2 regions of the Bacillus cereus group sp. BfR-BA-01430 genome follow, and region 1 is predicted to be linked to the other one. Evidence: riboswitches for the same ligand, from Rfam matches in the RefSeq annotation. Region 1 holds a riboswitch; the other holds the start of a gene.

Region 1 (4,214 bases):
TTGATGACGATTTCTGGTTTAGTATTTCTTGCGTTAACGACATATTTAGCAGCAATACTAGGGTTTTTAGGTTTATTTTTATATGTTGTACCATATACAATGTGGAGCAAAAGAAGAACCATTTACAACACAGAAATCGGAAGTGTTTCAGGGGCAATGCCGCCGCTTATCGGTTGGGCTGCTATATATCCGGATGTAACACATCCAGCTATTATTGGTCTTTTTATTATTATGATTATTTGGCAAATGCCTCATTTCTATGCAATAGCGATTCGTAAACATAAAGAGTATGAGGCTGCGAACGTTCCGATGCTTCCAGTAGTGAAGGGGATTAAAAGAACATATATACAAACAAATGTGTATTTAGTTATTTTAATTATCATAAGTATTCTTTTAGGATCATTAAGTATTGGCCTTATGCTAGTATCGCTTCTGTTAAGCATTTTATGGTTGGCTTTAAGTATTTATGGGTATAAAAAAATGGATTCAGAGAAATGGGCAAAATCATTGTTTATTTTCTCGCTTTTCCATATGACGATTTTATTTTCCACAGTTATTATTTACGCTCTTGTAGGTATCTTTTTTGGAAGTTAATTTGCAAATAATAAAAAACAATTTCCACTATATAGAAGAGGAAATTGTTTTTTATTATGTTCATGTTGTTTTCTTTCTATAGAATTGCTACTTTATAGAAAGGTTATGGATTTGGAAGTGTAATATGAATCTTTTCTACCTTTCCATAGTTTTCTTGCCTTTTCAAATGATATGGAAAATATTTCACGTGTCATAGTGTAACAAAATCATAATGAGCTAGAGAAAAAATAACAACAAAGAAACATTCTTTGCTGTTATGTAGCAAGTCTATTTATTCATTTGTACCAATGGTTCCACTTTTGCCATAAATGCTTGGTGAATTGCTTCTACACCATCTACTAAATGTAGACGATCAATAACAACAGATATTTTCATTTCAGAGGTGCTAACCATTTTAATATGAATGTTTTCTTTTTTTAATGTAGAGAACATATGGGCAGCGACGCCTGGATTAGACACCATGCCAGAGCCTACAATGGATACTTTCGCAAGATGATTTTCATATTCTACAGATTCATAGTGAAGTGTTTCTTGATTTTGTTCTAATACTTCTAATGTTTCTCTTAAGTCACTTGAGTGAATAGAGAAGGATAGATGCACAGTTCCTTCATTTGTAATACTTTGAATAATAATATCAACATTAATATGGGCCTCTGCTAATGTAGAGAAAATCGTTGATAATGAGCCATGTTCTAATCCTTTCATTGTAACGCGTGTAATATTATCTTCAAATGCAATACCTTTTACGATTGATTGTTGTTCCATGTTACATTCTCCCCTTACAATTGTTCCGTTTTCTTGTTCCATACTGGAACGAACTTCTAATACGACATTATGGTTTTTCGCAAATTCAACAGCACGCGGATGTAGGACACTAGCCCCTAAGTTGGCAAGTTCTAACATTTCATCATAAGAGATTTCATCTAATTTATATGCACTATTTACAACGCGTGGATCAGTTGTGTAAACACCAGTTACGTCCGTATAAATATCACATTTTTTTGCTTTAAGAGCAGCTGCTAATGCAACAGCAGTTGTATCAGAACCACCTCGACCTAAGGTTGTAATTTCTTTTTCTTCACTTAATCCTTGGAAACCAGCTACGATAACAATTGTCCCTTCTTGTAAATAAGATTGAATTCGCTCTGTGCGGATATCAGTAATGCGGGCCTTTCCGTGCACAGGTTCAGTTGTAATACCAGCTTGCCAACCTGTTAGTGAAATAGCTTGATATCCTTTTGTTTGCAATGCCATTGTTAAGAGAGAAATTGTTACTTGTTCACCAGTTGTCAGCAGCATGTCTAATTCGCGCTTACTTGGATTTTCTGTAATAGAAGTAGCAAGTGCAACGAGTTCGTCAGTACTTTTGCCCATTGCTGAGACGACAGTGACGACGTTATGTCCTTTCTCGTATTCCTCGATAATTAAATGAGCGACATGTTGAATGCGCTGAATAGTTCCGACCGAAGTACCGCCGAATTTTTGCACAATTGTTTCCATAGTTCATTCCTTCTTTCAGCTTATTTTTGACAATAAATCAGGAAATGTAATGTAGGAGAGTAATGTGAAAATCCCCAATATTCCTGTAGTTACCGGACAGAAAAGAAAAAACACCATCTCAAATAGATGAGGATGGTGCTGTTACAGGAAAAGGGAAACAGAAAACGGAGCTAATAAAAAAATCGCCAAAAAAGGAATATCATTATAAACATGATATTTCTTTTTTGTAGATAGCTCTTCATATATACACGTCTGTATATATGACAGTTCTGTTTCTATTCGAAAACAGCCCCAATCGATAAATGCAGAGAAATTTATCGATTTCGGCAACACTTCCTTTCTTCTAAACTCATTGACATCTCTGTGTCTCCTTTAGAATAATCATAAGTGCTGCAACCTCTATCTCACGTTTTAGGCGAGAGTGTTTCAGTTATGAAGTTGTTGGTAACATTTGTTTTATAATAATTTAAATTTTTCGAGGAATCAAGTTGTTTATTTAAATTCGGAAAATTAAAATTTTTTAGGTTTGCAAGCAGTGAAAAAAGAGGGGATTACAAATGGAAAATGTATGACGTGCTCAAGTACCAATTAGTCAAATAACGATTTGATTTTAAAGTTTAGCATTCAGATAAACTATTCTTCTTTTAAAATATAATTTCTCATTAAAATAGAGAGATATATCGTTTTATGTTAATTTTAAAAATATAGGGCTAGATTAGTTGTTTTTAATAACGTATACTTTTATCGTTAGCTAATTTATCTCGTAGCACAGGGTATTTTTTATCTCCCTCTTGTAAGAAGAGGAAAGTGTGAATTAGTTTGATAGATGAAATGCTAGTATTTTATGAAAAAAGGAGGCTAGTTAACACGGGACGAGTAAGTACATAACGTGTTAAAAGTAAGATGAAAAAAGTAATTTCTAATGTTCTAGCAATGACAGCTGCACTACAAGTTATAATGGTTCCAACAACCTCATTTGCGGCAGAAAAAGGATTTCCAGATGTACCAAAGAGCCATTGGGCATATGAGGCAATCAATGATTTAGCAAATCGAAACATAATTGCAGGTTATGACAACGGTAAATTTGGAGTGGGAGACAGTGTAACGCGTGAACAAGTGGCTGCACTTATTTATCGTACATTGAAACCAGAAGCGAAAACAGAATATAAAAATCCATATCATGATGTAAGTGCAAGTACAACAATGTTTCCAAATGAAATTTTAGCTTTAACGGAGATGGGAATCTTTACAGGGGATGAGAACAAAAACTTTAGACCAAAGGATTCATTAACTCGCGCTGAAATGGCAATGATTTTACAAAGAGCTTATCATTTAAAAGTAAAGGCAAATCATACATTTCATGATGTGGATCCAAATTCTTGGGCGAAAGATGCAATTAGTGCGTTGCAGTCTAACGGACTGGCAGAGGGAGATGGAACGGGTGCATTTTATCCATCAAAAACTGTAACACGTGAGGAATACGCACAATTTTTATTCAATGCGGAACAATCGTATTTAAATTTAGATTTAACATTAGCTTCTAATGTAACAGCAGAAGAAATTGATAATTTTCTTAAGAAATCGCGTTCTGATAGCCCGTTAATTGGCCATGGGCAAGACTTTATTGCAGCGCAAAATGAACATGGTGTAAATGCTCTTTACTTAGCGGCACATGCAATTTTAGAATCTGGATATGGAAGATCTGAAATTGCGTATCGTAAACATAATTTATTTGGACTACGTGCATATGATCGCGATCCATTCTATCATGCAAAATATTTACCAACATATCGTGATAGTATTTCGTATAATGCTAACTATGTGAGAGAGCGTTATTTAGAGGAAGGTGCAATCTATAATAATGGTCCAACATTAGTTGGTATGAATGTGAAATATGCATCCGATCCAGAATGGGCTGGAAAAATTGCTGGTTTAATGGAGCGTATTAAGCCGTTTGATCGAAATGATTATAAAAATGCCAACAGATTACCGAAAAACCCACATACATTAGATGTTGAAGCGTTAGGAAATGAAATTCCATATAAAGATTTAGGAAACAAAGAAATTACTGTTCAGGCATCTGGAAAGTATTATCAAGTGCCATATCCATACGATTTGAA
Region 2 (4,214 bases), on a different contig from region 1:
TTTCAACTTAAGATTGGTGACTTTGTAAAGAGAATATAAAAATTTACGAAATCCTTTTTCAAAAGAAAAAGTAATAAATGAAGTGAAAACAGCCGTGTTTCAATATGAAGCACGGCTGTTTTTTTATGAGTATTTGCTTCTATTAAGAAGCGGTGTTGGTTTACTTCGTGTAAGAAAGAACCTTTTTATTTTTTGATGGCTAATCCATACACAAGTGTTTCACTAGGAGTCGTAATACTAAAACCAGTCGTTTTATAATCGAGCTTGAATGTATCGCCTACATATTCTTCTGTAAATGAATCCATTTGAATAACGAGATGTTCATCTTCATATACGACTTCATCTGCACAATAGGAATCAATAATGAAATCAATATCGACAAAAATACTGCAAGAGTTTGTCATTGTTCCTCGAATTCGGATGATTTTTTTAGTATCGGAACTGAATCTTTGGATTGCTACTTTTGCTTCGTTAGTGATACGAATGTTCATGAAATCCCAACCTTTATATATGTTCTTATTTGTATTATGACAAAAACATACGAAATGAGAAAGGGGATAGATGTATAATGATGGTACTGTAAAGATTCATGCTACACATAAATCTTCTCCATTAAATATAAATGATTAAAAGGAAGAGAGAAGAGATAAAAAAATACCAGCAAACATAAGTATGCTTGCTGGTATGCATTCATTATAGTTCACATTTATCAAGTGGAATGATTTTTGTTTTCTTTACAAATTTATAACTAAGCCAAATGATAAGGAAGAGTGGAAGTCCAATATAGGAAACGAGTACGCCGTTCCAATCGATAGACTCGCCCATAAATGCGCCATAATTTTGTCCTAAAATAACGATTAAGCAAAGTGCAAAGGCGAAGATTGGGCCAAATGGGAACCATTTTGCTTTATATGGTAAATCATTCAAGTCTTTCCCTTGGGCAATATATGCTTTACGGAAGCGGTAGTGACTAATAGCGATTCCGACCCAGGCAATAAAACCGGACATACCGGAGGCGTTTAATAACCAAACGTATACAACACCATCTCCGAATAAGGAAGCTAAGAATGCTGCGCTACCAACTAATGAGGTAGCGATTAAAGCATTTACTGGTACACCGCGTTTATTTAGTCTTCCTAAAAACTTCGGTGCCTTCCCTTGACGGGCTAAATCCCAAAGCATACGAGTAGAAGCATACATTCCAGAGTTTCCGGCAGATAAAACAGCAGTTAAAATAACAGCGTTCATAACAGAAGCAGCGAAAGCGACACCAGCTTTTTCAAATACAAGTGTAAATGGGCTCACGGTAACATCGCTTGCAGCCAGGCTATCTGTTGTATAAGGAATCAATAATCCGATAACAAGAATAGCGAAAATATAAAATAGTAAAATGCGCCAAAAGATAGAACGAATTGCTTTTGGAATGCTGCGCTCTGGATCAGAAGTTTCACCTGCGGCTACACCTAATAATTCAGTTCCTTGGAATGAGAATCCAGCTGCCATAAAGACACCGATAATAGCCATAATGCCGCCGTTAAATGGTGCATCTGCAACTGTGAAATTTTTAAAACCGACTGGTTCTCCGCCCATAATGCCGAAAATCATCATAAATCCAACGACTAAAAAGAGAATAACAGTTGCTACTTTAATGAGTGCAAACCAATATTCTGCTTCGCCAAATCCTCTGACGGATAAATAGTTTAAAAGAAACATAATAGCTAAACAAATGGCACTCCAAATAAGAGAAGGAGTATCGGGAAACCAAAATTTCATAATTAATGTTACAGCAGCAAGCTCTGCTGCAATTGTGATTGCCCAGTTATACCAATAATTCCAGCCAAGTGCAAATCCAAGTGATGGATCAACGAATTTTGTTGCGTACGTGCTAAAAGACCCAGCGACAGGCATATATGCTGCTAATTCAGCTAAGCTTGTCATTAAAAAATAAACCATAATTCCAATTGCGGCATATGCGACAAGTGCGCCGCCAGGACCAGCTGAGTGAATAACACCGCCGCTGGCAAGAAATAAACCAGTACCAATTGTACCACCGAGAGAGATCATTGTAAGGTGACGCGATTTCAGTCCTCGTCTCAGTTCACCTTGATTTTTTGTGGATTGTTGCGTTTTAGAGGTAGCTTGATCTGCTATATTATTCATGTGTAACACTCCTTTTTTTAAGATAGGAAGGAGCGGGGGAATATAAAAAACCGCCAAAGGACTTTGGCGGAACGTTTCAAAATAACCACCCCATCATACCCTTCCGTTAAGATAGCTCCCCACGTTTACACGGTATTTTGTAAACGTGACAGTTCTGTTCCTATTCGGAGACAGCCCCAACTTATATTCCCAGAGAAGAAATATAAACTTCGGCAACTTTTCCTTTCAAGCGGGGTCATAGACATTCTCTGTGCCTCATCCGCCTTACTCTTAAAAGTCGCAACCTCTACCTCATCGGATTGATGAGGATTTGTTTATTGCTATGATTTTTAATATATGGCAATTGTAATGACTTTCTGAAAATATTGCAAGGGATTTTTGTAGGAAATAATCAAAAAAAGTTGGTTATTGTATCGGAAACATTTTCAAAACTCCGCTCAAACCTATTTTGTATGTAAATAGAATGATAAAAAAGTTATTATACAAATGTTTCGCAAAAAAGAAGAGGAAATCCTTTAAAAATTAAAAGAAAATTCAGAAAAAGATAAAAATGACAAAATATTTAATTTTAAAAGAAAATTCGTTATTTTTTGATATACTTCTTAGGAAGCATATTGATGAAAGGGGAAAGAGAGATGTTTTGTATATTTGCTTTTGTTAAGGTAGATCAATTTGTATAAAAAAGGGGAATGAGAATGAGTTTAGAAACAAAAAGATTAAAGATTATACCATGTACAGAAGAAACGCTCTATATGACGGTTGAACAAGGATACGATAACGGACCACATATTGAAAATTATGTTCAGAAATTAAAAGAAGATGCTTCCTTGCTGTATTGGGGAAGTTGGCTTGTTGTTCGAAAAAGCGATGGTAGGATGATTGGTGACATTGGATTTAAAGGTGCACCAAATAGACAGAAAGAAGTGGAAATTGGATATGGGTTTCTTGAGGAATATTGGAACAAGGGATATGCAACGGAAGCAGTAGGAGCACTGGTTCGCTGGGCATTTCAGACTTCAAAAGTTGAAACAATACGAGCTGAAACACTTCATAATAATATCGGGTCCATTCGTGTGCTAGAAAAATTAAATATGAAACAAATAGGCAAAACGGAAAAAATGATAAAGTGGCAATTAAGATAGCGTAGAATAAATAAAAAAGCATGATCCTTTAAGCGGTATCATGCTTTTTGTATTAAGGTAATATTTGTTTTTGGTCAGTTGGATAGTTAACGCTTTGTTTTGTTAACTGGGAGTGATTGCGAATAGATAAAAATAGAGCGATGATAACAATCAGTCCTACAGCAACATAAGAAAGTATAATAATCGTTGGATCTAATTGGAATGCTGTAAGAAGTGTTCGAATGTTTGTGAAGATAATAAGACCACCAACAAATACGCCAAGTAAATGAGACGGTACAATTCGAACTAACCATGCTGCAATCGGAGCGGCAATAATCCCACCTAGCATTAAAGCAAATACCCAAAGCCAGCTTACTTGTTCCCATCCTAAAGAAATGAAAAATCCAATTGTCGCTGCTAAAGCGACAGGAAATTCACTCGTATCTACAGAACCAATCACTTTTCTTGCTTCATTCCCACGCGCGAGAAGCACGGGTGTAGTGATAGGGCCCCAGCCTCCGCCGCCAGTTGAGTCAACGAATCCCGCAAATAAACCGAGAGGAATCAGTTGTTTGCTAGACATACGTTTGTTAGATGAAACGATTTGTTTTTGAATAATAAATCGTAATAAAATGTAGACACCTAAAGTGAATAAAAATAAAGAAATGTATGGTTTAATTACATCACCAGGTAAATTGCTTAAAAAACAAGCACCGACAAAAGCGCCAATTGCTCCTGGTAATGTAAGCCTTGAAACAGTATATTTATCGACATTTCCAAAGCGTAAATGGGAAAATCCAGATGCGGCTGTTGTGACCACTTCAGCTAAATGAACGGAAGCAGAAGCAACGGCTGGTGCGATTCCAAACATTAATAATAAAGAGGTAGATGTGACCCCATACGCCATTCCAAGTGCTCCGTCAATCAATTGAG

The links. A riboswitch is a leader RNA that binds a small molecule or an ion and turns the genes downstream of it on or off. The one in region 1 is predicted to bind lysine.
Positions count from the first base shown of each region.
Region 2: it holds a riboswitch for lysine, as region 1 does, so the genes downstream of both, MR058_RS06760 (amino acid permease) here and MR058_RS21405 (aspartate kinase) in region 1, are expected to answer to the same signal.

Region 1 covers NZ_JAKUEW010000022.1:25,501-29,714, forward strand. The annotation lists gene cyoE (heme o synthase) at 1-594, shown strand, start outside; gene MR058_RS21405 (aspartate kinase) at 862-2,094, opposite strand; lysine riboswitch at 2,318-2,504, opposite strand; gene MR058_RS21410 (S-layer homology domain-containing protein) at 2,998-4,214, shown strand, end outside.
Region 2 covers NZ_JAKUEW010000002.1:446,997-451,210, reverse strand. The annotation lists gene MR058_RS06770 (NAD-dependent protein deacylase) at 1-39, shown strand, start outside; gene MR058_RS06765 (iron-sulfur cluster biosynthesis family protein) at 186-491, opposite strand; gene MR058_RS06760 (amino acid permease) at 694-2,160, opposite strand; lysine riboswitch at 2,265-2,457, opposite strand; gene MR058_RS06755 (GNAT family N-acetyltransferase) at 2,856-3,302, shown strand; partial or broken gene MR058_RS06750 (sulfite exporter TauE/SafE family protein) at 3,355-4,214, opposite strand, start outside.